DNA from 2 places in the Paenibacillus sp. FSL L8-0641 genome. Region 1 is predicted to be linked to the other one. Evidence: riboswitches for the same ligand, from Rfam matches in the RefSeq annotation. Region 1 holds a riboswitch; the other holds the start of a gene.
The links. Region 1 has a riboswitch for cyclic di-GMP ahead of MKY16_RS02180 (collagen binding domain-containing protein). Riboswitches for the same ligand answer to the same signal wherever they lie in the genome.

Region 1 (15,525 bases):
AAAGCTCGTTCAGACTACAACACCTTTATTAAAAAGCTATCGACCAAAGCGCATCAGGCCGGGCTCAAGCTCACCGTCGTTCTGCATCCGCTGAACAGTTCTTACTCTGGCTATGACTACAAAACGCTGGGCAATCTGGCGGACGATCTGATCATCATGGCTTATGATTACGGACAAAAGGCTACACCTGAGCCTTTGGAAAAAGTGGATGAAGCCATCCAACTGGCCTTGAAGGAAACCTCGCGGGACAAGCTCATTTTGGGGATTTCGATGGGTAGCGAAAAAGACAGCACCGTTAACGCCAAGATCGGTTTAGCCAAACGTTATGACCTCAAAGGAATCGCTATCTGGCGCTTGGGCATCATTGGAGAAACGGCCTGGTCACAGATGAACGAAGCCATCGAGTTTAAATAAGTGTACATTTTATCCAAGTAAAACCGACCTTATTTCGCCCGCCAGATGATTTCTTATGAGTCTTCTATGAAATCATCTGGCGGGCTTTCTTCATTCCCTTTAACAAAAGTGCTTGCCTGATTTGGAAGTTGTCGTCACAGGCTCGCAACCCTGTTCTCCATAGAAGATCCCCCAGTCTCTCATAAAATCCAGCAATGGCCTTAACGTATCTCCTAACGGGGTAAGCGAGTATTCCACACGCGGTGGGTTCTCGTTATAAATTTCACGGTGCACAATGCCATCTCTCTCTAATTCACGCAACTGCAAGGTTAGCATCCGCTGTGTAATATTAGGCAAGGTCCGTCGAATTTCGTTATAGCGCCGCGGTCCTGTGGTCAAATGATACAAGATGACTCCCTTCCATTTGCCGCCTATAACCCCGACGGTTTTCGCTACCGGACATCCAAAATTAACGCTAACTGCATGTTCCATCTCCTGTGCCATGTATACCCTTCTTTCTGTAGAATGTGTAAACCAATAGCCTCAGACGTATGACAAGAAACAAATATGTGCGTACTTGTTCCCTGCAAAAACTTTCTATATGATAACTATATATTCGATATCAGCTCTCATTATAGTAGCAGAAAACCCATAGAGCACCAACTAAACCCATACCCAAAGGAGTACATTTTATGTCTAATACATCAGCTAAAAAACAGGAAATTCTGGACGCCTTTCTGTTCAGGCACGCCACGAAAGAATTTGATCCCAATCGCATCATACCGGAAGAGGATTTTCAGTTCATTCTCGAAACCGGGCGACTTTCTCCAAGCTCCGTCGGTTTTGAACCATGGCAGTTTGTAGTTGTACAAAATCAGGCATTAAGAGAGAAGCTGGCTGCGGTTTCCAGCGGTGGCCAAAAGCAGATTCCTGCGGCTAGCCACGTCATCCTGATTTTGGCGCGCAAGGATGTTCGTTATGATTCTCCTTACGTGGAGTATATGTATAAAGAGGTTAAAGGTATGTCTGAGGAGGAATTTGCCTCACTGCCAGGCCGCTATAAGATTTTCCAGGGTGAAAGTCAACACCTGCTGGAAAACGAACGTACGCTATTTGACTGGGCTTCCAAGCAAACCTATATTGCCTTAGGCAATATGATGACCGCGGCGGCTCAGATCGGTATTGACTCCTGTCCGATTGAGGGTTTTAACTACGATCAGGTGCATGCCATTTTGGAGGAAGAAGGACTGCTGGAGAACGGGCTGCTCGATATTTCAGTCATTGCTGCCTTCGGTTATCGCGCTCATGAACCCAAACGTGAAAAATCCAGACAACCCCTGGAAAAGGTCACACGCTGGATTCTGTAATCTAATATCCCGATTCTCTCCCAAACGATGAACATTGAAGCATCAAAAAAGCGGGCTTGCGGCACTTCATCTGAATGATGAACCTACCACAGCCCGTCTTTTTTAGGTCACTTCAATTTCTATTAAAATCCCCTTGGAAGCCAGGTTATCCAGGCACTCCTTCATATACTCATCGTCATGCTCCACATATGCACCCGCGCCTGCCAGTTCCTCACCCAGCTCTGCCTCCCAAGGCTCACACTGCTTACCGCGATACAAAGGCTGTTCCCATAGTGGGTCAACATTGTACCCTCTGCTTTTCATTTCGTCCATAATGAGCCTATGATAGCGCACCAGCAGCATGGGGTGATAATCGAACACATAATTCACCGTGGCGTGTGGCTTGCCCCACCCATTCCCGCGCAGGGCACAGCACTCACGATGTTGCCCCAGCAGTTGCGGACGGGGTAACTTGTCGATTAAATGTTCATGCCAAAGCCTCATGCTTCCACAACCCTATCTGTAGCTTTTTCTGATCTATTGGATTAGCATACGGATACCTGTCAGCACAATGCCGATCAGGAAGCCTGTAACTGCGCCATTAATACGTATCCACTGCAAATCCTGTCCCAGTTTGTCCTCCATCAGTGCAATCAGGGATTTGTTATCCATTTTGTCTACATTTTCGCGCACCAAGTTACCAATCCGACTATGGTTGGCTTCCACCAGTCCAGTAATACCTTCCACAATTCGCACATTAATCTTGTCCAGCAGCTCGGTATTCCCTCTTAAATCAGTCAACATTCGATCCAATAGCGGTAAAATATAGGTCTGCACATAGCTTCCGTCTTCCATGTAGTCCAATAAGCGTATACGCAGTTCCTCCATTTTTCCCAGCACCGACGCATCACCTTCCCAGGCTTCAACAAGGCTATCCTTCCAGCCGTTCAACCCTTCCTGAACCGTATCTTTCGTCGCCAATCGGGTCACCTGTGTTCTTAGACCATCCAGCACGGCCTGACGGCGCGGGTGCTCTTCCCTTTGCAGTTCTGCTACCTGATCCAGCAAAAAATGACGAATCATTTCACCCATACGCTCTTCGTTCAGATAGCCGAGGAATGCGTTCAAGGCAAACTGCATCAGTCCGCTCACCTGCAAACCGCTGACAGCCTGCATACCTAAGGTACCCAGCGTATAGCCCGTTTCGGGTCGCAAAAGCCAGGACTCGGCTTGTTCCAGCGTGTAATCCAGCGCGCGGCGATCATAACCCTTCTCGCTGGTCTGACGAGCAAGCGCCTCCAGCAGCGGTCCGGCGTCAAAGTCAGTCATCTGCCGCTTGAGCTCTGCCACGATGACCGGAGCCAATTCCGCGAGCGGGAGCGACTGGACGAGCCGCTTGGCAAGAACATCTATGGATGCCGCCGCCTCCGGCGTGCGCAAACCTTTTTCCACACCACCCAGCACCAAATCGGCCAAACGAATATCTGCAATTTTAGACGCGATGCTGTCTTTGTTTAGCAAGTTATTTTCCACCGTACTCACCAAGGCATTTGTGAGCTTGTCCCTATTTTTAGGAAGCAGCGCGGTATGTGGTATCGGAATGCCTAGCGGATGACGGAACAAAGCAGTGACAGCGAACCAGTCCGCCAGTCCCCCTACAAGTCCTGCCTCAAAAGCTCCGGCTAACAAACGAGCCCAGCCATATTGCTGGAAGGGCAATGTGGCTGCAAAGCCTGCCCCTAGAATAACAAGCGACCAAGCCGCTGCGGTTTTCGTATTTTTGGGTTTTCCCATCCTGTAATCCTCCAAACTGACTGTCGAGTAAGTAAAGCACTATACCTGTATTACCCATCATATCATTGCCCGTGTCATTTCCAAAGTTGAAAGCACTCTTGATGAAACGCGTAAGGCCACTTTTTGCGTAATTTTTTATGCATATATCTCTCTTTTTTACATTCATGTTCGTGAACTAAATCACAACACTAGGCCCAAAATCTCATTTTTAATAATAAGCCTTACGAACCATTTTATCAGAACCAAGTCCTAAATTTCTTAAACCGAAAGGAGAAGTGAAGGGAAAAGTTGAATGGGCATGTAAGATATCTTTTTCAGCACTAATTCTATCTTTGACCCCAGAAAGGATTTGAATCCATGATGACCTCAGAATTCTTTCAACAATATTCGACCTTTTATACGGACGATCAGGTTAGATGTCCATAAGAGCGAGGCTTCTATAAAACTTACAAACATATTTTGATATATAGACATATTTCATGTGATAAAATAAACTTTTATATATAGTAAATCATGTTTAATCAGCCATTATATATTGGTTAAATCAAACCAAGATAAGCTAGATAAAATTGCTTCTTTGTAAAGGAATTGAATATGACAACAGACCAAAAAAACAACGAGGGCCTCTGGAACGGCGAACCTGTCGTAATTGTGCGCACTCCCTCCGCTTTTGCCAAGCAATCCCTTTTATATATTCAGGAATTAGGCTACTTCCAAAAAACTTCTGCTTTTACGGTGGAAAGAAAAGAACTCGCCTCTTTTTTGCTTGTTTTTACGTTGTCTGGTAAGGGAGAATTACTATACCGGGACAAGAAATATATTTTAAAGCCTCATGATTTGTTTTTTATTAATTGTGAGGAGTATGTGCAATATAGCACCTCCGGTCATGAAGCCTGGGAGTTTATCAGCTTATACCTGTACGGCAACCTGATCGGAAACTTTTACGAACAATTTGCCAAGCATAATAAACCGGTAATATCCATGCATAATCCGTATATTATATTGGACAAACTGCATGCTCTGATTTGTGGGCAGTCTGACAGAAGTCTTTCCGCTGAACTGCTAACGTCCAGGCTCATTGGTGAAATACTGATGTGCATCTTGCAGCATCCCTATGATCACCAGCATGTGAATGCTGAAACCCTCAGCGAAGTACGTCGGGTACAGCAATATTTGGATCAGTCCTACTGTGAGCGAATAACACTGGACTCGCTGGCAGATATGTTTGAATTAAACAAGTTTAATCTGGCTAAAAATTTCAAAAAGCAGATCGGTTTCTCTCCGATTGATTATCTCATTAATGTCCGTATCACGGCCGCTCAAAGCTGGCTTAAAACCAGTGACATGTCCATTGTGGATATCGCAAGGTACGTAGGTATTCCCAATACGAGCCATTTTATTAACCTGTTCAAGGAGCATGTAGGAGAAACACCTCATTCCTTCCGCAAAAAGTGGGGGAACCGTTCCAAGCTGTAAATGAGAGGTTACATGAAACCAGTTTGATAGATGATAGACGCACAAGCTATTCAAGTTAATGGCAAAGCTGTCGAAAGGCAGTGACGCAAAACTATAGGGCCTTCCTATCCGGATGGCAGCCAGCTACCAGATGAACGAGCTTTTTATTATGCCCTTTTTTACATAGATCCACCACAATTTGCTATGCCTATCTCGAAAAAAGCCCTGATCGCTATGATCAGGGCTTTTTTTTCTATTGGGATAGTCATGTCAGCCTAGCATGCTGAATATACTAATTTCGAACGAAGCATTGCCATATTACGATGAATAGGAGAATCACTTGGAGCATGAGAACAAAAATAAATGTAATGATCATTGCCTTATTGCTCATTGTCCAAAGCTTTTTCAACGCAACACTGGCTTACGCAGATGCTCCAGCCCCAGAACTGCCGCAGAGTGCTGTATCCGATCCTACACATACCGTTACGGATGCTGTATACGGTGTCCCAAACCTTGAACCTCCCAGGGAGATTCCTTCAAACACGCCCCCCTTCGTTCAAGGAGCAGTCAGTTCAAAATCTCAACATGATGCAACTCCGCAGAGCATACTAACGAAGTTGAGCCTGACCGACGAATCAGGGCATGTCATTGATGCAGTATATAGTCCCGACAGCCAATTCGACATCGGATCAGCCATCCAACTAGGCTATGAATGGGAGCTTCCTGACAATACCTATAAGTCAGGAGACACTTTCACCTTTCACTTACCAGAACAGTTTGTCATCTACACTGATATCTCATCTCCGTTAGTCACTACCGACGGAACCGTGGGATACTTCACAGTAGATCGTCAGGGCAAGGTGATCATGACCTTTAACCCATATGTAGAGACTCATTCCAATGTCAGCGGCAAACTGCAAATCAAAACCGAGTTTACAAAAGAAATAGTGAAAGGTAGTACAGAGGTCATCATTGCGATTCCGATCAAAGGCGGGGTGCAAACGGTCATCGTGAATGTAAAGCCCCAGTCAGGGCCGACCCTAAGCAAACAAGGGAAACTAGCTGGCACAAATCAGATCGACTGGACCATTGATGTGAACAAACAGCTAAACACCGTAAAGCATGCCTTCATCACCGATCCAATTCCTTTAGGACTGGAACTCAGAAGAGACTCTATCCGGCTCTATCATCTCCAAGTCAATATCGACGGATCGACCGTTGTTCGAGACCTAGTAAATGCGAGTGAATATGCCATTGAAGCAGATCAAGCCGGGACAGGGTTTGTGATTCGTTTTCAAGACGGTAGCATGAACACGGCCTACCAGATTCAATATTCCACGCGCATTACTGGCGACGAAACTCGTTTTTCCAACACAGCAACGCTTTCAGGAGATGCGATAGAGAACGTTGCTGCTACCGGTACTGTTCATGTAGAACGTGGTGAGTTTTTGTCCAAAAAGGTTGAAAAATATGATCATGCCACACAAACACTCTCGTGGGCCATACGATACAACTTCGGCGAGACAAAAATCCCCGAAGCCAAAGCTCTTTTAATTGATCATTTCAACAAAACTCAAGAATTGCTACCCGGTTCCTTGAAAGTATTTAAAGGAAACACGCTGGAGGAACTCCCATCGTGGGCGTATACTGTCATCCCAGTTGATTATCCGGACCGCAACGGCTTCAAACTTCAATTTAACTTTGACGTAGATTCAGCCTATACCATCCGATACCAGACTCAAGCCAGAGGCCGTGTCTATGAAAATGGAAAAGTTATAAACATCATAACCTCAGATGGAATCCAGAAGATCGTATCGACAGAAATCACAAGCGGAGTTATGACTAAAATGTATGACACACCCAATTACAACACCAAAATCATACCTTGGGTGATTACCATTAATACAGACTTGTACACCATGAAAAATATTGTCATTCACGATGTGTTTCCAAACGGGGGCTTGGCCTTGTTGCCGGACACCCTGAAAATTCAAACTGTTGACGGAACAACGGAGCTACGTGCCCCCACGGATTATGAGCTGATTCCGCTATCACAGGACTATAAACAAGGATTTACGCTCAAATTTCATAAAACCATTCATAAAGCTTATACGATCAAGTATTCAACCACCTATAACAATGACTGGAAAACGGATACGACGAAGCCTGAGTTTCGTAATAAATCCATTATAGAATACCAGTTTGAAGACGGAGAAACATCATCGCATGCCGTGGAGTGCCCGATCTGGCCGGACTTTATGACACAACGAAACGGTGCCAAGCAAGGAAGCTATAATGCGACCTCCAAGCTCATTACCTGGGACATTAAAGCCAACTACAATCGCAAGATCCTAAACCACGCGGAAGTGAGAGACCCCTTGCTGCAAGGTCAGAAGTTACTGCCCGGCTCCGTGAAAGTACACGATATGACCTTGCTGGGATGGTGGGATGGCGTACAAAAAGGGGCTGAAATCCCGGCAGATCAATACACCATTATCCCTCCCTCCGAGCAAAATGGGAATGAATTGCGTATCCAGTTCAAGGAGCAGATACAGACTCCCTACTGGATTACCTTTCAAACTTCATTGGAAGGAGAACTGATTGACAAGGAAATTCATAATCAAGCCCTTCTACTGGATGGACAAAAAACAGTCTCCAAATGGGCAGCGCAAGTCACGGTACCTCATGGTGGAGAATATGTATCTAAAGTCGGTACACAAAATGGAAATAAGATCGACTGGAGCATCCGCATCAATGAAGGACAGTCACATGTATCCAACGCTAAAATTATAGATCAGCCTAGCAGCAATCAAATCTTAATCGAGGATTCCTTTCATTTGTACTCTACAATCATCGCTGCCAACGGAAATACCACCAAGGGCACCGAGTTGATTAGAAACCAAGATTACAAGCTGTATATCAAAACAGATGCTCAAGGCCAGCAAACTTTTGAACTTGCTTTTGCCAAGGATATTTCCTCTGCTTTTATTCTTGAATACCAATCATTCATTCATGCTGAGGACAAAGCCAAAGTGAGTAATAAGGTTGCCTTTGAGGGGGATCGCTTGACGACAGAGATACGGGAAACCAGCCAGGAAATCATTGTACGAACGTCTTCCGGCTCCGGTTCCGGCGGGGGTGTGACCGAAAGTCTTGAGTTGACCAAGGTAGACCAGGATATGCCTGAGAAGATACTGCCTGGCGCACAGTTTGCACTCTATGATAAAGGTCAAAAAAGAGCCCCTCTCATTCAGACCACCAATCAGGAAGGCAAAATCATCTTTTCCTCCTTGCTTCATGACGATTACATCTTGGAGGAATTGGCAGCACCGGAGGGCTATAAAATCACCGAGAGCAAGCTTGAGATCAAAATAGACGCAACACTGCGACAAAGCTCTGGTGTAAAAAAGATTGTGATCACCAACCGTAAAGAAAAGAAAAACGAACCAGGAACGCCTACTCATCCAGACCCGTCACCCCCGTCTGGAGGCTCAGGTAAGAAACATGACAGAGATCCGGAAATACCCGATACTCCGTCTGTAACCGTTCCTCCGTCATTGCCAATGTCTCCGGAGGACATAGCCCTTCTACAGGAGGAACCTGCACCTATACCGCCGGAGCCGCCAGCCGTCATGCCTCATCAAGATCCTTCTCCTCCGGTGGATTCGAAAGACGATCCCAAACCTAAGATCCGTGTCAAGGTTCCCGGGAAAGAGCCAGAAGAGCCAGAGGATCCACCTGCGGTACATCAGTTGCCCCAAACAGGTGAAAGCAGCCCCGTTCCGTTCTATTTGACAGGCATAGCGTTGGTTATGTGGGGCGTATTGTTGAAATTCACACGGACGAACAAAAAATAAAATGGATCACCTGCCCTGATCTCTCGCCTCATTCCATTTCCGATTGGAATGAGCCGGGAATGGGGCATTTTTCAAAAAAATATGTATAATCCGTACTTTGCTTAGGGGAGGCGAGATTGCTGAGTCTGCGTAAACTTTCCTACGTATTTATTTTGTTAGGCTTACTTTTTATTTTGTTTCCTAAAGCGACGGAATGGAATGAGGATCGGGAACAAAGCAAGCTATTAAAAGCAGCAGAACTACCATCAGGAAAAAGCGATGCGCTATGGCCCCCCAGTCTTACGGACAGCTATGCTCGCTTGTCCACTACTCTTACGGAAGTCCCGGCTCGTGAAGCACGACAAAATACTTCCACACCCCCTGTTACCATTGGAAGCGCTAATGAACAAACTCCCATAGCCACTATTAGTATAAGTCGTATTGCTTTAAAGCTCCCTGTATTGGAAGGCGCAACGAGGATAAATATGAGACACGCGGCTGTACATATGCCGGAAACGGGGACGCTGGGACAGGCGGGGAATGCCGCCATTGCTGCTCATCGAGCCCGCACCTCTGGACGTTTATTTAATCGTCTAAATGAATTGAAGATCGGGGATAAGATTGTTGTTAACACTCGGGGTAACCAATATGTATATAGCGTTTATAGCCTGAAAGTGGTCGATCCTACGGACGTGTCTGTTCTGAAAAGCTTCAAAAAACAAAAGCTGCTCACACTGATTACATGTGACCCTCTCGTAAACCCCACCCATCGTCTCATTGTTCAGGCGAAACTAAGCACCTAAAGCCATTTTAAAGCGCCTATTTCTATGAGTAAAAATAAATCAGGCGGGCCATTCCTGTTCATTTACAGAAATACACCCGCCAATGTTCACATTACGATTCAGTTGGATTCTTGGCAATCAGCTTGAAGTCATCAAAGTGGAATCCTGGTGCAACAACACAGGTTACTAGCACAGGCTCATCCCCCAGCGGACGTGCTGTTTGCCATACTGTTCCTGGTACGAGTGCTTGTGGATGCTGTCCTGCCTCCACATCTGCACCGACGATGATAACAGTTTCTTCGCCTGGCTCTTCTCCGCTTCCACCCAATTTCAACTCTACAGGGCTTCCGCTATGATATAGCCACAGCTCATCAGAATGGACCACATGCCACTCGGAGAACTCACCCGGATGCAGCAAGAAATACGTAGACGAAGCTGCAAAACGCGGACCGGAATACACATCCGGCAGTACAGGCTTCGGAATTTGAAAATTGGCCTTCCACATCTCTTTGTACCAGCCGCCTTCTGGATGGGGCTCCATGCCCAATGCCGTGACTAGCGGTGAAATAGCTTTCGTCATTGTCTAACCTTCCTTTACCCTAAATTCCTTCTTCCCTACTGTAAAACATAGCGTTGCTTTTGTCACGTTTCTCCCTTGGCATGTCGAGGATTAATATTTTATGTCAAATTTAATAACATAAAATTGCGGATAATTACTTATTATTATCATATAAATAACAAATCAATAGTAAAAAAACACATCAAAATACATTTCACGTAAAGTTTTATAACATAATATCTTGTTTTTTATTGTAAGCTTATAGTATCATGAGAGAAATTTTTAAATTCTAATAGAGCTTGATCATGTCAATCCGTCTACTAAGCTATGTATCCAAGCCTAAAAGGGGTGAGCTCTCTGATCCAGTTTCGCAATGTCAACAAGCATTACGGTCACTTTCATGTACTCAAAGACATTAATCTTCAGATTAAGGAGGGCGAGGTCGTCGTCATCATCGGTCCCTCCGGCTCGGGTAAAAGCACCCTGCTTCGCTGCATCAATCGTCTGGAAACGATATCGGATGGGGAACTGATCGTTAACGAGATCCCTGTACATGACAAAAAGATTGATATTAATGCCTTCCGTCGCAATATCGGAATGGTGTTCCAGCATTTCAATCTGTATCCCCACAAAAAGGTAATTGAAAACATTGTACTGGCACCTATGAAGGTACTGGGCATCTCGAAAGAAGAAGCTACTCAAACAGCCATCACTTATCTAAAGCGCGTCGGAATCGAGGAAAAGGCACAGAGCTACCCCGCCCAATTGTCTGGTGGACAGCAGCAGCGGGTCGCGATCGCCCGCGGGCTCGCGATGAATCCAAAAATTATGTTGTTTGACGAGCCTACCTCAGCTCTTGATCCCGAAACGATCGGAGAGGTACTGGATGTTATGCGCTCGCTCGCCCATCAGGGCATCACAATGGTCATTGTCACTCATGAAATGGGCTTTGCACGTGAAGTGGCGGACCGCGTGATTTTTATGGACAAAGGACAGATTTTGGAAGACGGCCAACCTGCCGAATTTTTTCAGAATCCGGGTGAAGAACGGGCCCGCCTGTTCCTGAGCCGTCTGATTCATCATTAAACAGACTTACCAATGTAGCGTAAATCGAAAGGGGAATGTTCTGATGAGAAAAAGATTTCAATGGAGTACTTTGGTGCTGGTAGCTTTATCTTGTCTGCTCGTCTTGGCAGGCTGCGGAGGCAAAGAAGGAGCGGCAACGTCGGGAAATGAGCCGGCAGCAGCCAACGGACTGGAAGCGATCAAACAGCGTGGCAAACTAGTCATTGGTGTGAAATACGATACCAAGCTGTTCGGACTGAAAGACCCGGCTAGCGGAAAAGTAGAAGGTTTTGATATCGACATCGCCAAGGCTGTAGCCAAACATATTTTTGGCGATGAAACCAAACTTGAACTAAAAGAAGTCACGTCCAAAACACGAATCACCTTATTGCAAAACGGAGACATCGACGCCATTATCGCGACGATGACCATTTCGGATGAACGTAAAAAGCAGGTTGATTTTAGCGACGTCTATTTTAACGCCGGGCAATCTCTACTCGTGAAAAAGGGGAGCCCCATCACCGGGCTGGAGTCCCTGACCCCGAATACCAAGGTGCTCGCCGTGAAAGGCTCTACTTCCGCCAAAAATATCCGTGAAAAAGCACCAGAAGCGACGATATTAGAATTCGAAAACTATCAGGATGCTTTCAATGCCCTCAAAGCAGGTAAAGGAGAAGCGTTAACTACCGATAACTCTATTCTGCTCGGCATGCAGAAGCAAGATCCGAATTATATTCTTGTAGGCGGGAACTTCACAGAGGAACCTTACGGCATTGCAGTAAAGAAGGGACAAACCGAACTCCTACAAGCCATTAATGATACGATCAAGGAACTGAAAAGCAACGGTGAATACGATAAGCTCCACGAGCAATGGCTTGGGGTTAAGCCCGAATAGTATTCTTGTGAAGGAGCCGCGCTTGCGAGCTCCTTCCTTTCTTAAGTCTGGATAAGGAGGTATACCTGTAGATGCTTACTTTTGATATCAACGTACTTTTCGATCATAGCGACCGTTTCAGAGAAGGCTTGCTTCATACCGTTCAAGCTAGTGTCATTGCCTTGATCGGAAGCTTTATTCTGGGAGCTATTATTGCCATCCTCCGAATTGCGCCTTTTAAATGGCTAAACTGGATCGGTACCGTCTATGTAGAGGTCATCCGCAATATCCCATTGCTGATCGTCGTGCTGTTTTTTTATCTGGGGCTTCCCACTTTGGGCATCCCTTTGGACGGATTCGTATCTGGAACGCTTGGATTGACCGTATACACAGCCTCCTTTATTGCTGAAGCCATACGTGCCGGCATTCAATCTGTGCCCAAGGGGCAATTTGAAGCGGCAAGGTCCTCCGGGTTGAGTTACAACCAGACGATGATCAGCATTATTTTACCGCAAGCCATCAAAATTGTGCTGCCTGCGATCGGCAACCAATTCATTAATCTGGTCAAAAACTCTTCCGTGCTGGCTATTGTGGCCGGGCTGGATCTCATGTATTACTCGGACCTCATTAACTCGGATACCTTCCTGCCCATCACAGTCTACGTCATCACGGCGTTGTTGTATCTTATCTTGACAGTTCCGCTTAGCTTTCTTGTACTGTACATGGAACGGCGTCTGTCCAAAACATCCTAAGGAGGGAAGCCTGTATGGATTTCGGTGGATTGTTTGTGTGGCCTAATGTGCGTTTTATACTGGAGGGCTTCCTGCTCACGCTGGAGGTTGCTATTTACTCTATCGTGTTCAGCTTCGCTCTTGGTATCTTATTCGGCATTCTGCGCTATACCCGCTTACCTGTCATTTCACAGGTTGCAGCCTTTATCATTGATCTCATTCGTAATCTTCCATTATTGCTCATTATTTTCTTCATCGGTATGGTTTTACCATCTATCGGTCTTTCCATTTCCCTCAAGTGGGCAGCCATTACAGGCCTGTCGATCTTCGAGGGAGCCATGATTGCTGAGATTGTGCGTAGCGGTCTGAATTCGGTCCATAAAGGACAGGTGGAAGCCGCACGTTCCTCTGGTCTAAGCTATTCTCAAACCTTATGGCATATCATTCTGCCCCAAGCGCTTCGTCGCATGGTGCCCCCGATTGTCAGCCAGTTCATTTCCCTATTCAAGGATACCTCACTGGCTGTCATTATCAGTTTGCCGGAGCTGACGCATAATATTCAGATTGTCGGTGGGCAAAATCAATCCTTTGTCATTCCAGCCCTGCTGTTCGCAGCTTTCCTGTACTTTGCTGTCAATTACAGTATGTCACTGATTGCACGCAGGCTGGAAGTTCGTACACATTAAAGCTCGTGATACTCATCAGGGTTGCCACTAGTTGGAACGCACGGTTAGTACAGCTTGTATCTCTTTAATCAATTGCTTCAACGCTTCTCCCTGATAACGGCCAGACCGATAAACCAGCTCTAGCTGACCCTGGAGCACGTCGCACAAAATAGGTACAGTGCAAAATTGTGAGTGATCCAATTCTGTTGCAAGGGACTCCGTCTGTAGGGTTACGGCAAGTCCATCCTGCACCCAGCGCAGGATGGAAGGTATGGAATTGGTCTCCAAGACGGTTGCAAAAGGATACCCGCGATCACGGAAGCACTTCTCAATCAGTTTCCTGCCGGGATGACACTCTGGCTGCATCCCCCAGGGTACATGCCTCAATTCGTCCAGCGTAATGGAAGAACGGTTGGAAAACACATGCTCTACCGGAACAACAAGACAGTAGTTCTCCGTACGAAGAGGAAGCTGGACAAGCCTTTCATCCGTACCCGAATGCAGCGTGATGCCAACATCCACTCGGTTATCCAGCAGCTGTTCTGTGACATCAAATGATGGATGGATGTGCAAGCTGACTCTAGGAAATGACTGATGAAAATGGATAAACATTTCTTGTAATGGTTCCTCCAGCTCCGGTAATGCGATACCAATCCGCAAACTCCCGCGTTGCTCGGTGCGCAACTCCTCAATGGAAGCCTTTGCTTGCTGTAAATCCTTGAGCGCATGTGCACTGTGTTGCAGCAACAATTTCCCGGCATCTGTCATCTTAATTTTCTTGCCTGCACGGTCAAAAAGAGTCATGCCCAATTCCTCTTCCAACGCCTTAATTTGCAAGCTAAGTGTGGGTTGGGAGATTCCGATCTTTTCCGAAGCTTTCGTAAAATGCAGTTCCTCGCATACCGCAATGAAGTATTGAAGCTGACGTATCTCCGTCTTCCTTCTCTCCCTTCGAGAATCCCCAGAATGATTGCATAAAAGGTCAAAAGAAGCGCAAAATCGGATCAAACCGGTTCGCGCTTCTTCTTCAGGTTATTGCGCTTTTTTTAGATTATTGGGCTACTTCTGCTTTTTCCGCAGTCAACGTAATATTCGCAAACGTGTCTGCATCATACTCCTTGCCACGGGTAATATCGTAATTGGCTACCCGATTATTCACTGCCTCCAACGAGTAACGGAATAACGTCGGTACAATGGGTGCCTCCTCGCTCATATACGCCTGCCACTGATTGTATATATCTTTACGATAATTGTCGTCAAAGGCTTTCACAGACACCCCTTCCTGCAACAGCTTATCATTCTCTTCACTGGTAAAGCGCGAGTAGTTAAAGCTGGCTCCGCGTCCATACAGCCCACTAGGGTTTACATCTGTACCTGTACTCCATGCGCCGCCAAAAATATCAATGCCAGGGTCATCCTTCTGCACACGGTCATAGAAAGAATTGAACTCAAGCAGACGGCCGTCCACCAGCTCGACATGAAGCCCGACATCCTTCCAATTTTGCAAATAAAACTTCGCCAGCGATTCGGCTGTCGCATCCCCGCTCATTGCCGCATAATGTAGCACCAGTTCCTTGCCCTTAGGGTCCTCACGGTATCCATCTCCATTGGTGTCCACATACCCTGCCTCGTCCAGCAGCTTTTTTGCCTTGTCCGGATCATACGCAATGCCCTTCGCATTCACATCATGATATCCCTTAAAGGCGGGCGGGACCAAGGATGTCGCAGGAGTCCGAAGCCCATGATAGAGCTGCTTGCCAACCTGCTCGTTATTCAGCGCATAGCCGAGGGCCTGACGTAGTGACTTGTTCGCCAGCTTGGCGTTCGGGTCCATGATATTTAGACTCTTGGCCTGATCGAATTTTCCCATTTTAAAGCCTACATAGCTATAAGATAATTCCTCCTGACCGAGAAACTGTACATTTTTCGGATTGCTGGCCTCATTGTAACGGGTGGTTGGATAGCTGGCCCAGTCGACTTCTCCACTTTTCAGCGCCTCGGTAATGACATTCGGGTTCACCACCT
Region 2 (15,525 bases), 900 kb from region 1:
TGTAAGACTGACACATTTTAATCCCGGCAATTTTAGCAATCGCATAGGCCTCATTAGTAGGCTCCAGTTCACCCGTGAGCAGATATTCTTCCCGTAACGGCTGCGGAGCAAATTTAGGATAGATACAGGTAGAACCTAGGAATAATAGCTTACTTACATTTGCCCGGTATGCCGCATCAATCACATTTGTTTGTATAAGCAGATTGTCACGGATAAAATCAGCCGGATATTCGTTATTCGCCAAAATCCCACCAACCTTGGCCGCTGCCAAAAATACATAATCCACAGACTCTGTTTCAAAAAAATGATCTACTGCCTCTTTATTACGTAGATCCAGCTCACGGCTTGTGCGAGTAATAATATGACGGTAACCCGCTTCCTGAAGCGATCGGACAATAGCGGAACCCACCAGTCCGTGATGCCCTGCTACATATATGTTGGAATGAAGATCCATACTTATCCCCTACCTTCTTCGTGAAAATGAAAGACTTTAATACGCATCCTTGGAGCCTAGCAGCACACGAAATGTTTTCAGCATAATAATCATATCTGTGCGGAAACTGCGTCTGGATATGTACTCCAAATCCAGTTCTACCATCTGGTTAAAGCTTAGATGATTACGACCGCTGATCTGCCATAGACCGGTGCAGCCTGGTGTAACCGTCAGACGCAGCTTATCCCTCACTGTGTAATCATGGACCTCTCTTGGCAACGGGGGTCTGGGTCCTACCAGACTCATCTGCCCACGCAGTACATTGAACAGTTGTGGCAACTCGTCGATGCTCGTTCTGCGAAGAAAGCGACCCACACGGGTAATTCGGGGATCGTCCCGCATTTTGAACATCGCACCCTCAATTTCATTTTCCACCAGCAGTGCAGATAATCTGGCTTCGGCATCAGACACCATGGAACGAAATTTGATCATGCGAAACGGCCGCTCATTTTTTCCAATACGTACTTGATAAAATATTGCACTTCCTTTGGGGTCCTCCAGCTTAATCAGCAAAATGACAAGCAGAAATACCGGGCATAGCACGATGATTCCAATGAAAGACAATATAATGTCCATGCTTCGCTTCACGAACGGGTATACGTTCCATCCTTGCCGCCGTTCAAGCCCATGAGCGACCGAATAAACATCCACTGACGCACCCCGCACTTCGACCTCATTCGAGCGGGAAGAAGACACGTCTCATCACCTCGCTCCTTATTAATAAGTATTATTTATACATTGTTAAAAGAATTTTATATACTCTCATTTTCCTCCTTTTTATTCATGTCAGATTGCGTTCCTCCATCCCCCGCTCGACACGGGTATTCGAACGCTTCACATTATTAAGTACTACGCCCAGAATGCGCGCCTTTACTCTTTCCAAATTCGCTTTTGCTTTCTTGACGACATCCTTTTTGACCTTCCCTGCCTGCACCACCAGAATGACTCCGTCACACATGGCGCTTATAATGAAGCCATCCGGAAAGGACAGCAACGGCGGTGTATCCATTAGGATCACGTCATAATGTTCTTTCAGCTCAACCAGCAGAGCATTCATTCTGCGGGAACTGAGCATCTCGGACGGATTGGGCGGGTTCGGTCCGGCTGTAATTGCATGCAGATGGTCAATCCCGGTTTCTTGAACCACATCCTGCCATGCCTGTTGATTGGCAAGCACCCGTGTCAGCCCTGTATGATTACGCAAACCAAACATATGGTGCAAGGAGGAACGGCGCAGATCCATATCCATAATCAGCACCTTTTTCCCCTCTTGCGCATAGGTTACAGCCAAATTGCTAATTGTGACCGTTCTGCCTTCACCCGCCTGAGCGGACGCCACCATCATAACCTCAATCGGCTCGTCTATAGAAGAAAACTGGATGTTAGTGCGAAGCATGCGGTACTCCTCCGAAACGGAAGACTGAGCATGTAGGGATGTAACGAGCTGATTATTGATTAATCGCGGCATATTGCCCTTCACCTACCTGTTTAGGAGTTGTAGTGGAGCTGTCAGAGCGTTTATCTTCTTTTTTCATTTTCGTAATCAGGGCTAGGGTAGGCAGACCGAGTTCTATTTCAATATCCTCTTCATTCTTAAATGTATCATCCAGTACCTCCAGCAGAAACGCCAAGCCTATTCCCAACAATAAAGAGGTGGCAAAAGCAATAAATATCTGTATAGTGGCATTACTGTTCACGGGAACTGCTGGATCATTCAGACTGGCTTCGCTTAGGATGGTGACATTGTCCATTTTCATGATAGAGGGGATTTGCCGTTTGAATACTTTGGCTACCGCATTGACGGTTTTCACAGCCTTCGTATACGATAAATCGCGGATTGTTACATCCATGACCTGTGAATCACCTGCGGTGTTCACTCTTAATTTTTGCGCCAATGCTGACGGAGTGACCTTAAGATCGGGGAAGCTGGCGACCACCTGATCCATAATCGCCGAGGAGATCATAATTTGCTTATAGGAGTTCGTTAAGGCTATATTCGTTTGAACTACACTGTAATCGACGACACCTGCACGATCCGGTCGTGGCGTCTGGTTGATAATGAGCTTTGCGGTAGCTTCATAAATCTGCGGGGTAAAATACATATTTTTTATGCCCACTACAGTACATACTAGCAGTACGATGCTACCAATCAACCACATTCTTTTACGGATCAAACGGATGTACTCTTTCAACTGCACAAGACCAGTCCTCCCTGATTGACTTGTTTTCGATGCAATAACGCTTGTACTGATCCTCTGCATAACGGGGAAAAGAACGGTGCATGACCCTCTAATCTATAGTAAAATGTTGTATAATAGCGCATAGAAGGTCTAGCCAGCGAATAAGCACAAAATGCTCATCATCGGTGGCCTCTTAGGGTATATAAACGAAGACATCAGTGAAAACTATTAAATAAAGATACGTTATGTAACTTACATAACTAATTTATGATACAAAACGTATCTTGTCAAGCGTAAACTTGCTTTTTTACCTTTCTTAACCTTGCCTTCAGGAGGAAAAACGGATGAATTATGGCACCCGCATCGCTGAATTACGAGAACATAAGGGATTAAAACAAGAGGAACTAGCACAATCCCTCGGAATTACGCGGGCAGCTCTTTCTCACTATGAAAAAAATAGGCGCAAGCCAGATTTCGAGATCCTGACCAAGCTCGCTGATATTTTCGGGGTAACGATTGACTACTTGGTGGGACGTACGAGCCATCCGGCGGCAATATTGGATTCAGATGTGAGGGAATTTGTGGACCAGCTTGAACTGTCCGATGAGGATATTCTGCAACGTTTCAACCTGACCATTGATGGACGCACCTTGTCTGAGGAAGAAGCCAAACGTTTTATTGCATTTGTCCGAATGGAACGAATGATGGAATAAAGAAAGCGGCCGACTGCTTCACGTCTCGCTCAAGTAAGACCAGCCGTTGGAATTTACACGCGCTTGTCCTTCCGGTATGTGGTTCCATCCGCGTCGCTTTCTAGCCATTCTGGCATCGTGAACCCACATTGGAGCAAAATGTCCCGGATGTCCAAGTGGATGGCAGCTTTGTCTGCTTTCTGTACGTTGTTTTGAAAAAGAGGGTTGTTCCCCCCTAATTCTGTCTCCTTGTTCATTCAGCACTAACCTCACTTTATTATTCTTGGTCACCGGAAAGAAATTTCCCACAAACCTTGTATGTATAGTCGTGAACAAAACTATTATATATGAATACACACCTGCAATGTTGTCGTCTTATGACGAGAATAAAAAAGGATTTTCTTATTTTTTTCTTCATTATACGTAAAGTATTGGCAAATCAGAACGATTTTCCAACAAAAAAGAACCTGTCAGGTCCTATTTTCTCCTGATAGGTTCTTTTTTGTTTTATTTCGAAATGATGTTAGGTATTCGAACTCTAAGGTCCTATATGCATTCCGATCTGATTAAGCGACCTCGGCTGCTTGGGAAACCTGAGTACCTCCGGTCGCTCGGACTTTGTAGACATAGTGGCTTCCGGCTTTTACCGTGCGGTCTGTATACGTGCTTCCCGCTACTTGCGAGGCAATCACCTGATAGGCCCCGTCGGTTCCGTCAGCACGCAGCACATCATAGGAAGATACGCCTTCTGCCTGAAGCCAATTAATCTCTACCGCCCCATCCTGAACAGAGGCAGCCTTCACCCCTGTTGGAGCTGAAGCTGCGGTCTGATCTGTACTTTTTAATTCCAAAATATATTGTACCGCTTCGCCAGGGCCCAGCTTTTCTTCAAAATCAAGGGCAGGAGAAGCCTTGAGCCCTGATATGGAACGCTGTGCCTGACTGTAAGTGGAACCCGCTCCAAAACGTTCACCCGTGTACAAACCGGCATTCGGCATTGTCACCCGTACACGAACGGTCTGCGTGGTGGATTCGAAATTCACTAGATTTACCAGCAATTTGTTTGAAGTAGCGCCGCTACCTGCCAGCGGTTTAAGCTTGGACGTATCCACCGCACGCACATACACCATTTTATCCTTGGTATCCTCTGGATTCAGCACTGTATAAGTCAGAGGTTTCCCATGCGTGGCATAGGCTAGACTCAAGCGTCTCATGATCTTAACACGAGTGTCCTGTCCCTGCCCGAACGGATAAATTTCTGTGTTGGCCGGGTTATGACTTTGCAGATCGAAGCCTGTTTTAAACAGCGTATAATCTTTATAAAAAGCAGCGTGCTGGATAAACATATCGGCAAACCCAATTTGTGAACGCATAATCCGGTCGAATGCGGCTGCTTGTGGCTGACTAGCCCCATAATCTGGATTATCTCGATGCGTATCATTGGTACCGAACTCCGTGTTCAGCATCTTCTTCGCCAGTCCGTCGCTCGAACCGCCGAAGGTTTTCAAATTTTGAATGAAGCTGCCCCCGCCCTCTTCATTATACGATTCACCGTAGGCGTGTCCGTTGGTCAGGTCAGTGACTTCCTCCAGCTGTTTACGCTGCGCCGGGTCTCGCTCCCATCCATCCGGATCACCGCATTTTTTCGTACCTCCGGTTTGATTTTTGCACGCCTTGGTAGAGTACGTCGGCCAGTAGGCCCAACCCGGCGCTACCGTTTTGAGATGCGGTGCCAATTGCTTCCCTTCCGTATTCAACCACTTAGCTACAGCCAGATTTACCGCCTTGGAGCGATTAAATAATCCAGGTTCGTTATCTACTTCATAATATTGAAGATAAGAACCGTATTTTTTTACATAATCGCGCAACTTTTGCTTGGCCGTTTCTGGCAGAGAACCATCTTTTTGCAGCTTGATATCACCTGTATATAAATACAAAGCAGACGATTGCATATTATACTGCTTTAACGTTTGATAGTAATCATCCACGTCTGTACATGCCTTGCCCACATTGCTGGCACAGGTGACCCTCATGACATTGCCACTATAAGCAATTCCCAGCCATTTGAGAACGTATGGTAAATGCTTAACTGCACCCTGATCATAATAAAATTCTTTATTGTTCACATTTGTTCCGGTCAGTATATATTTACCGTGTACCGGTTCGGTCGCAGGTGAAGCTAACGTCTCCAAGCTCAAGTCATCCCAAGTCCACCACACATTTTTATCTTCTGCAGAGGAGCAGTATAGGCAGCGCGCTGTCTTTAGCTTGAGTACGTTAACACCGCTTTGCAATTGCTCTTTGGGTATATACAGCTCGTAGTTGTTTTTGAAATTATAAGCACTCCCAGTACCGGATACTCCGGCAATCTGAATAATACCGGACAGCTGTTGATTTGAAAATACAGCCATTTGTGGGACTGCTTTGCCCGCATCTAAAATCCGAACACGGAATATCATACCATTGGGAGGAATCTGATTCAGCTTATACTGGAGTGTCAGTTCAGGGTTCGTGGACGCATTCAAACCGGGAGGAATATCTCCACTGCTGAGCAATACCGGAACTGTTGTACTCTCTTCTGCTACCGACAACGCTGACATTGCTCCTTTAGCAGATGATTCGGTAGAGGCAGCTGCTGTAGAAATGTCGATATTATCCCTGCCGACCACACCTTTGAATTCCGCTGAAGAGTCATCCCTCTGCCCCAGCTTCCATACTGGACTGGCAGCTGCTACTTTATCCGTCTGCAATTCTGCGCTTCTTGAAGGCGTGTATATAAACCAAGCGATCATCGCTATAGCTACGATCGCTAGTAGTCCAGATAAAACTCCTGTATACCTATGGGATAACCATTTTTTTATCATATGATCGACCCTCTCTCCTCAAATTTTTGGACCGGGAAAGAGTATTAATCAAGGAAGAAACAAAGCGTTTCCGGGAATCACCGCTTTCGCTTCATGCTGACTTTCCCACATTAGACGTGCCATCGCGTCGCCTTTTTCATCATAGTATTCTACTTTTAAATCTACCATTTTGCCTGCTTCCAAAGTCATACTGCCTTTACGCTCTGTCCAGCTTTGTTTGAACCAGCTGTCAATCACCAACTTGCCGTCTACCCATACACGGATACCATCATCGGATATCGTGGTGAACGTATAGGTCTCGCTATATTGCGGTTTGATTTTACCCGTCCAGCGAACCGAGAACTGATCGGCATTCACCTTAGGGTCAGCTGCATTGGCACGCCAGTTGTAGTCCAGCTTGCTATCTGTACGGATCAAAACAGGACTTCCATTCAAATTCATATTGTTAAAATATTCGCCACGCAACCCGTTCACATATACCACATCAGGAACAGAAGGGGGAGTCGGAGCTGGGGGAACGATCACTACTGGCGGAGCCGGGATAGGCTCACTTTGTCCCTCGTCCGGTAAGGTCGGTATATCTGTCCCAGGTGGTTGAATCGTTTCCAATCCATTCTTCACATCATCCCGCGTCAAACTCCTCGAATCATTCATATAATCCTGAATTTGATTTGTTGTGTTATTCTCAGTCAGCATCTTGCCCCAAGTCATGGAATATACCCATTTAGGTTGAGCCTGCAACACCTCAGAACTAGGCATCTCACCGTGCTCCCCAATGGCAATCGGCTTATTCCGTGCCAGCCCAAGCAGACCTTCGTAATGACTTTGCTTAAAATCATTGTTGTAAATATCTACTGCCAAGATGTCCACTCTGTCATCCCCCGGGTATTTCGGGGTGTACGGGACAGTATACGAATTGGGCGCATTCGGACTCCATACCCACAGCAGATTGTTCAATTGATGTGTGTTGGTAAAACGGTCGTACATGATATTCCATAGCTGATTGAAATTATTTTTGTTTCCCCACCAGAACCAGTCGCCATTCATCTCGTGGTAAGGTCTCCACAAAACCGGAACCCCTGCATCACGAAGCTGCTTTAACGATACAGCGGCCTTATCCAGATCGGCAATGAGGAGGTTATACTGCGTAGTACCTGGGGTCACGTATTTGTTGAACTCTGTCTGACTTACTTTCGCCTGTACATTGGCCCAAGTCAGTGGCCTACCTGGTAGCGCTTCATGAAAAGTCATCGTCACAATACCACCGGATCTGTCCCAACGGATAGCACTATCGACGACATTTTTACGTTGCGCTGCTTCTGTAGCGTCAGATTGACCAGAGATAGCTCCCATCTCATAGCCGTGTACACCTACATATGCCTGACTGATTTTTTGGACCTTGTTACTTAATTCATCCGGACTTTCCAAATAATCATGCTGACCGGTGACTATTTTTTTCCCTGAGATGTTGAGTAAATAATTGTATAGTTCACGGGCCTGAGTAGAAGCGTCCGAATTAACAGGTTGTAATGAAGCGGCATTCGCCACAGACAGAGAATCACCAAAACCGACGGGCAACAATGAAAAAAGCATAACAACGGGGAGTACATGACGTATCAGTCGATACAGAGGAATAAAATTGAATCTCACTTTCGCTCTTCCTTTCGGTAGCCAGGCTGCCATCCTTGTGGAAGGCCCTTTAGCTTTGCGTACCTGCCTTTCGACAGGGCTGCGTTTATCGTTGGAAGGAGTTTGGATTCCTTCTTACCCTAAGTATCGACTTTATTTTACCAAAATTTAATAGGTCATGTTCATGAATTTACAGGTTTTCGCCCAAATTCGACAGTTTGAGCCATGAATTTTCATGAATTTGTCTTTTTTTCGTTTTTACGAAAATAATTATGAGATAAATTGGTGACGGGAAATTTCATTCCAATCCATACAAAAGCGGACAATATCCTCTTCAACCAATTCAGAGCCAGTCTGCACCTCAATAAAATCCACATCTGTCACAGCCAAAATGCTATGCTTCGTCCCTTCAGGAATGCGGACTACATCACCAGCCTTTACTTTGTGTAGCTTCTCATTCAAAATAATTTCCGCTTCACCGCTAATAATGGTCCAGATTTCACTCCGTTTGAAATGAAGCTGGTAGCTGATATTTTTGCCTTTTCGTACGCGGATTCGTTTGGTCAATACCTCGTTACCCTCGTCATATTTGACATAATCCACAACCCGATACTGCCCCCAACGACGTTCTTCATACATTGGACGCTGATCATGAGCCTTGAGCACTTCTTTAATACGAGGACTTTCTGCCTTATTGGTCACAAGAATGCCATCCGGGCTAGCCGCTACAATCAGATCATTCGTTCCAATGATCGCCACAGGAATGTCTAACTCGTTAATAAGACTCGTATTGACGCAATCCTCCGTTACTACACCTCTGCCCACTTGTTGATTAGACATTTCTTCTGTGAGCGTATTCCAAGTACCTAAATCCTTCCAAAAACCATCATACGGAAGAACTACAATGTCCTTTTCCTTCTCGACTACTTCATAGTCAAAACTGATTTTTTCCAGAGATGCGTATTGCTTTTGCATTTCTTCATAATTCAGCGGCAATCCCTTGGATGCCAAGATATCCAGCAAATAACTTAATTTGAACGCAAAAACCCCGCAGTTCCATAGAGCATTGCGTTCAATCAGACGCTCCGCCTGCTCCCGGTCGGGTTTCTCTTGAAAATGGCTCACTTCGCGGTAGCCAGTGCTACCTTGGGTGGCATCGTTTTTCGGAATAATGTAACCATATTTCTCTGAAGGATAGGAAGGGACAACCCCGATTAATGCAAGCTTGCCTTCACTCTCCTGAAGCGTATGTTCCAGTTGGGCTACGGAGGCGAAGAAAGCATCCTCAACATAAGGATCTACAGGCAATATAGCTACAATTTCATCAGGTGAAACACCTGCAATGGAATATAAATAAGTCGCTGTCAGCGCAATCGCAGGAAAGGTGTCTCTGCGTTCTGGCTCAACAATGATACGCGTATTCGGCCCAACCTGACTCTGGATCATTTCGACCTGTGCTCTCCCTGTCGCAATAAACGAGGATTCTGATAATCCGTTGTCTCCCAATTGTCTCCATACCCGCTGTACCATGGATTCCGAAGTCCCCTCCGGGCTCTCCAGTACCTTCAAAAATTGTTTGGAACGGGAATCGTTGGACAAAGGCCATAATCTTTTACCGGAACCACCAGACAAAAGTACGAGCTTCATAACTCTCCACTTCCTCTCTATAATGTATGGGTGATCGGATGGGGCAGGGTTGAGTAGTCCGCTACGGGCTGGATTTGATCTTACGATCGCTGTTGGACCGGGATTCATTCGATTATATAAAATCGTATATAGGTTTGAATCCCGGTCCAAAGGCGAACGCTATCGCTTCTCCAGATTCAAATCCACCCCTGCGCTACTCAAAAATGCATCATGCCGATCATACCGTTTATTGCAAAAGGCGCGACCGGACATTATTAAGTCCGGTCAGCCTGTTAGCGCTCACGCGCTCGGCTCAGCCGCGAGGCGCTTTGATCGGAAGGAGCGGCATCAACCGCGCCGCTCCTTCCGATACGCCCTTCCTACTCCCATCCCATAAGGTGGGAGTTTAAAACTGTGACTCCACGGCGGAAAGCAACGGAGCGGGCAGAATTGTTCTGAAGAAGCGTCAGCGTTTGCCTTTACCCCCGGATTTTAACCTTTGAATGTTTTACACAATCAAGAAAATCCGGGGGTAACAGCAATCGGAAGAACAATCTGCACGCGCAGCGCCTCCCCCACCACCACAGTCACTTTTTAAACTTCCACTTTATCTCTGTTCCACCCACTCATCCGCGGACGCCCCACGGAATAGTATTCCAGCCCGGAGCCTTGAATCTGTTCCTCGGCGAATACGTTACGACCGTCAATTAGAACCGGTTTGCGCAGAAGGGAGGCCAGTTGTACGAGATCGACCTTTTTGAACTCTTCCCAATCGGTCAACAGGCACACAGCGTCGCTACCTTCGGCGGCTTGCTGTGGGGATGAGCACCACACAATATTCGGGTGATCCACGTGCTCCTTGAATTTATCCATCGCAATGGGATCATACAGTTTGACAATTGCGCCTGCCTGAATGAGTGTTTCTACGATTTCCAGTGCTGGAGCTTCGCGGATGTCGTCTGTATTTGGCTTGAAGGCGAGGCCCCAAATGCCAATCGACACACCGTTCAGTTGACCCAGCGATTCACGCAGCTTGGATACAATCATAAAGCGCTGGTCGGTATTCACCTCGACCACCGATTTCAACAACTTAAATTCATAGTCTACATTACCCGCAATTTGGATAAGCGCATTTGTGTCTTTTGGAAAGCAAGAGCCACCATACCCGATCCCTGCTTGTAGGAAAGAGGAGCCGATCCGTTTGTCCATACCCATGCCATCAGCCACACAGGTTACATCGGCGCCAACCTTTTCGCAAATATTAGCGATTTCGTTAATGAACGAAATTTTAGTTGCCAGGAACGCATTTGACGCGTATTTGATCATTTCAGCACTACGGATATCCGTCACATAGATTTTATCCGTGAACACCTGATGCAGAGTGACCATTGTTTCACGCAATCCAGTATTGTCCAAACCAATAATGATGCGATCCGGATGAAGCGTATCATTGATAGCTGAGCCTTCTCTCAGAAACTCAGGCGCAGATACGATATCGAAAGACAAACTCGTGTGACGAGCCAATACGTCCTTAATCTTTTCGTTCGTTCCGACAGGTACAGTACTCTTGGTCATAATAATCTTATACCCGTTCATGGCTTTCCCAACATCAGCAGCCGCCTGTTCAATGTAGGACAAGTTCGCCTCGCCGTTAGCCAGAGAAGGCGTACCTACCGCCAAAATGACGATATCCGAGCGGCGTACCGCATCAGCCAAATCCGAAGTAAACTCCAATCGACCTGCTTCCAGATTCAGCGCGATCAATTCCTCAATACCCGGTTCATAAATCGGAGATTCTGCCCGGTTCAACATGTCGATTTTGTACTGCTCCAGATCGACACAAATCACCTCATTACCTTTTTGCGCAAAACATACACCCGAGACGAGCCCAACGTATCCAGTACCAATTACAGCCAGCTTCATTCCGTTCATCCTCCTTTTAGAAAGTTCACATAGGCTTGTTCTACATACTTTTTCAGTTGATCCTTGAAGTTATCTTCATCAAATTTGCGGGCATGGGTAATGATATCGTCCACATTCCATGCATGCTGCTCGACCTTTGCGACGGCCTCTAGCACATCCTCTACTTGATGCTTGCGGAAAAATACGCCGTTCACATGAGGAACAATCGTATCCAGCGCTCCCCCACCCTGAAAAGCGATAACAGGCCGTCCGGCCGCATTCGCCTCCAAAGGCGTAATACCGAAGTCCTCTTCGCCCGGAAAAACGAGCGCTCGGCATTCTGCCATCAGCTTGTTAACCTCTTCGTCCTCAAGCCTGCCGAGGAACTCAATGTTCGGGGCAGCCATACCTTCGAGTCGTTTACGATCTGGTCCTTCACCCACAATGCGCAGCTTGAGACCGTTACGTTTGAATGCTTCGATCGCGAGATCGATGCGCTTGTAGGACACCAATCGGGATACGATCAGGTAATAGTCACCGATGTTTGTAGCGCGTTTAAAACGGGATGTATTAATAGGTGGGAAAATGACATCCGAATCCCTTTGGTAATAGTGCAAAATTCTTCTTTTAACAACCGAAGAGTTGGCGACAAACTGGTCTACGTTGCGCGAAGTTTTGGCATCCCATGTTTTCAACCGGTTCATGTACAGCTTTAGCATGTTTTTGAGCAGGTTGGATTTGGACTGCCGGGCCATATATGTATCGTAATCCCAGGCAAACCGCATCGGTGTGTGACAATAACAAATGTGAAACGTATGTTTGGGTACCTGGATGCTTTTCATAAATGCACTGCTGGAGCTTAAAACAATATCGAAATCCCTAAAATCAAAATCACGGATAGCGATGGGATATAGCGGCAGCACTCCTTTGAAGTTGGCCTTCACTCCTGGGACTTTTTGTAGCCAAGTGGCTCTAATATCCGCATCTTTCAAGTTACGCGACAGGCGGTCGTCGCTGAACACCGTTGTGAAGATAGGAGCCTCCGGATACATATCGTGGAATACCTCTACTACCCTTTCCGCTCCGCCCATTTGGATTAAGTAATCGTGTGCTATCGCTATTTTCATCTAAATCATCCTTTAACGCGAATGTCGGTCAGACTCCTGCCAACAAACCCTTATAGTAATGAACTATATCCTTAACTGTGTTCTCGATGACAAAATGCTTCTTGACCCGTTCCATCCCTCTCTCACCCATCTGCTGACGTTCCTGTGGATGCTCCAACATCCAGCGGATGGCTTCTTCCAGCTTAGCCGGGTTACCCGGTTCAATAAGTAGCCCGGTTTCATGGGGTACCACCGTTTCCTTGGGTCCACCCTCATTGGAAGCAATCACTGGGAGACCAGCAGCCATGCCTTCAATAATGACCTGACCGAATGGTTCTGGTGTAATAGAGGTATGAATCAGTAAATCACAACGCTGCATCAGGCCTTGAATGTCATCGACGTGCCCCAGCAGATTGACATTAGCCAACCCGTATTCGCGCATCGTGGACTCTAATCGTTGCTTGTATTCCTCTTCTCCGAACAATGCATCTCCAGCCAGCCAGAATTTCACGCGCTGATCTGGTAAAAAGGAACGTGCCGCTTCCAGTAAAATATGTTGTCCCTTCCATTCCGCCAATCTGCCGACCAATACGACGTTAAACGAGTCATCACCACGTGAATGTGCAGCCGTGTCACGTGCTGTAATTGCTTTGGCAAAAGCGGAATAAACGACGAGCGTCTTTTTGTCCGGGGGTAACTCCAATGCACTCAGCGTGGACTTGGAATTGGCAATCACTCCGTTGGGCAAAAAGCGGGACATCAGCCGAATCCCTTTGGCTACAATCGGCTTCAGATACGGCGGACCGATGTGGTCACGGATATGCCAGATCAAGGGCAGCTTCGCCGATTTGGCAGCTACTGTACCATACAGTGCAGACTTGAGCGAGTTCGTGTGAACGCACACGACCTTTTCCTCACGCAGCAAGGGCGCAAGTTTTCTACCGTATGCCAGCAAACGAAAAGCTGCTGCAGGCGCACCTAGATTCACGGCGTTCCGTCCCCGATTGCGAATCGAATCGTCCAATGGAATGATGCGCACATCAATATCACGCTGCCGAAGCCGATCTGCCAAATCACCCTCCTCTGCCAAAATAACGAGCGGGTCGATATGTTCCCCGATATTCGTCAGTATGTTATACAAAGCGACTTCGCCGCCGCTCCATCTTGCCGTATGGTCAATATAAGCTACTCTCATCATTTCGCCGCCGCCTTTCTGTCAAGGACCTGTCGGAACACCTCTTCCACCTGCTCCGCTACATGTCCCCATGTATATCTGCTCAGGACATGGTCCCGGCATTCCCTTGCATTCGGTAGAAGTTCACGATGATCCAGCACACGCAGCAACCCTTCAGCAATGGCTTCACTGTCCGTTCCCTGGAACAATAGCTCGGGACGGAATCCTCTTAAAATTTCCTTGCTACCGCCCACAGGAGTGGCCAGCACTGGCAGTCCCGAAGCCATTGCCTCCACCGTGATCAGACCGAAACCTTCCAGCGCCTGTGTAGGTACGACGAACAAATTCGATGCTTGATGGTACAGTGGAAGCTCCTCATCCGACACATAACCGAGCAACCTTACATGGTTATGAAGATTGTATTCCGCTACCTTGGAAGCCAATTCCTCCATCAAGGGGCCCTTCCCTCCAATCAGCAGCAGATGATCAGGATGACGCTCGGTTACTCGTCGCCATGCTTCGAGTAGCTGTAGCAGTCCCATTCGATTAACAAGACGACGAACGGTTAGCACAATCGTCGCGTTTTGCGGCAAATTCAGGCGCTCTCGTACTGCTCCCCGATCCTCTGCCGGGTGGAACCTTTCTACATTCGCCGCTCCGGGAATAATGTGAATTTTGCTGAGTGGAACCTTATAGTGCTCATGCAAAATATCCCGAAAAGTCTCGCTTAGCACTATAAATTTATCCGACAGACCGTAGGCCTTCATTTCAATGGATTTAGCCAACGTCGTTTTTAGAAAATGCTTGATACCCTGTCCTTCAATCTTCATTTCCTCCGTCCACGGTCCGTGAAAGGTGGTAACTACCGGGATTCCTCTTTTTTTCGCCTCCAGCGCTGGCCCGACACTATAGGGAGCAAAATGGGAATACAATATATCCACCGGTTGCTTGTCGAACAACTCTGCTGCATATTTTTGCATTAGCTCCCGGCGCTTCCAGATGGATTGCTGCTTGCTGCCAATCGTATGAATCCGAATACGGTCGGGCGCTTGCGGCTGCTCGTCACTACAGATTAGAGCATCCAACGTATTGCGCTCTAACGTAAGCTGCTCACAGATCGATTGGAAATATGTGTTAAGGCCTCCTGGCTGCAAAGACGGCCAGCTCAACCCCGTTGCCGCAATACGAAATCCGTTATTGTACGACATAGCTGGTTTCTCCTTTCTGCTCGGTATGTCCGTCATCCACGATTTCTATCTTTTTTCGCCGCTTGGTTAGCTCATAATGCTTGAAGCAGACGAGAAACTCATACATCACCCAGAAAACGGCTACGGCAAAACCCGCCAATCCCTTGCGGTATAAGCCTTGGACAAAATACTTCTGCACAAAGCGGGCAGGGGGCCGCCACAACAGTCTGGTAATCCGAAAGGATCTTCCTTTGTTAAATGCCGTCTCTGCTTCCAGATCTGTATATTTATTAAAACGGGTCATATGATCACTGATGCTGCGGAAGCCGTAGTGCCATAACACACCCTCCAGATTGACAATCTGGGAAGAGGCTACATCCGGCATTTCATGAACAAGACTATTCGTAATGCCATAAATACGACGATTGTACAAACGAACCAGATATTCGCCTTTATTCATCCATTTGCCGAGAAAATCGCCAATCCGAAATACGGAATATGCTTTGGCCGGATCGTGGAGCGTTTCCTTTACTTTCAACAAATCTCCAAGCAACTCTGCATCCACTACTTCGTCCGTATCAATCAGGAATATCCAATCAAATTCCGCTTTTTCAACACCAAACATGCGCTGCTTGGCATAACCGGGCCACGGGTTAGAAAACACCCGACAGC

Region 2: linked by a shared signal. The riboswitch ahead of MKY16_RS06220 (glycosyl hydrolase) and the one ahead of MKY16_RS02180 (collagen binding domain-containing protein) in region 1 are both predicted to bind cyclic di-GMP.

The regions. Positions count from the first base shown of each region.
Region 1 covers NZ_JBBOUW010000001.1:483,057-498,581, reverse strand. The annotation lists gene MKY16_RS02210 (stalk domain-containing protein) at 1-414, shown strand, start outside; gene MKY16_RS02205 (winged helix-turn-helix transcriptional regulator) at 514-897, opposite strand; gene MKY16_RS02200 (NAD(P)H-dependent oxidoreductase) at 1,086-1,760, shown strand; gene MKY16_RS02195 (TIGR02328 family protein) at 1,863-2,243, opposite strand; gene MKY16_RS02190 (DUF445 domain-containing protein) at 2,277-3,533, opposite strand; gene MKY16_RS02185 (AraC family transcriptional regulator) at 4,128-5,009, shown strand; cyclic di-GMP riboswitch class I at 5,060-5,140, shown strand; gene MKY16_RS02180 (collagen binding domain-containing protein) at 5,336-8,845, shown strand; gene MKY16_RS02175 (class D sortase) at 8,962-9,627, shown strand; gene MKY16_RS02170 (cupin domain-containing protein) at 9,719-10,186, opposite strand; gene MKY16_RS02165 (amino acid ABC transporter ATP-binding protein) at 10,514-11,251, shown strand; gene MKY16_RS02160 (transporter substrate-binding domain-containing protein) at 11,295-12,125, shown strand; gene MKY16_RS02155 (amino acid ABC transporter permease) at 12,197-12,856, shown strand; gene MKY16_RS02150 (amino acid ABC transporter permease) at 12,871-13,521, shown strand; gene MKY16_RS02145 (LysR family transcriptional regulator) at 13,549-14,508, opposite strand; gene opp4A (oligopeptide ABC transporter substrate-binding protein) at 14,552-15,525, opposite strand, start outside.
Region 2 covers NZ_JBBOUW010000001.1:1,379,479-1,395,003, reverse strand. The annotation lists gene fcl (GDP-L-fucose synthase) at 1-454, opposite strand, end outside; gene MKY16_RS06250 (sugar transferase) at 491-1,189, opposite strand; gene MKY16_RS06245 (CpsD/CapB family tyrosine-protein kinase) at 1,275-1,961, opposite strand; gene MKY16_RS06240 (YveK family protein) at 1,942-2,691, opposite strand; gene MKY16_RS06235 (helix-turn-helix domain-containing protein) at 3,018-3,386, shown strand; gene MKY16_RS06230 (hypothetical protein) at 3,440-3,622, opposite strand; gene MKY16_RS06225 (hypothetical protein) at 3,932-6,229, opposite strand; gene MKY16_RS06220 (glycosyl hydrolase) at 6,278-7,879, opposite strand; cyclic di-GMP riboswitch class I at 7,893-7,973, opposite strand; gene MKY16_RS06215 (sugar phosphate nucleotidyltransferase) at 8,129-9,505, opposite strand; gene MKY16_RS06210 (hypothetical protein) at 9,555-9,881, shown strand; gene MKY16_RS06205 (UDP-glucose dehydrogenase family protein) at 10,079-11,407, opposite strand; gene MKY16_RS06200 (glycosyltransferase) at 11,413-12,513, opposite strand; gene MKY16_RS06195 (glycosyltransferase family 4 protein) at 12,542-13,690, opposite strand; gene MKY16_RS06190 (glycosyltransferase family 4 protein) at 13,687-14,874, opposite strand; gene MKY16_RS06185 (glycosyltransferase family 2 protein) at 14,861-15,525, opposite strand, start outside.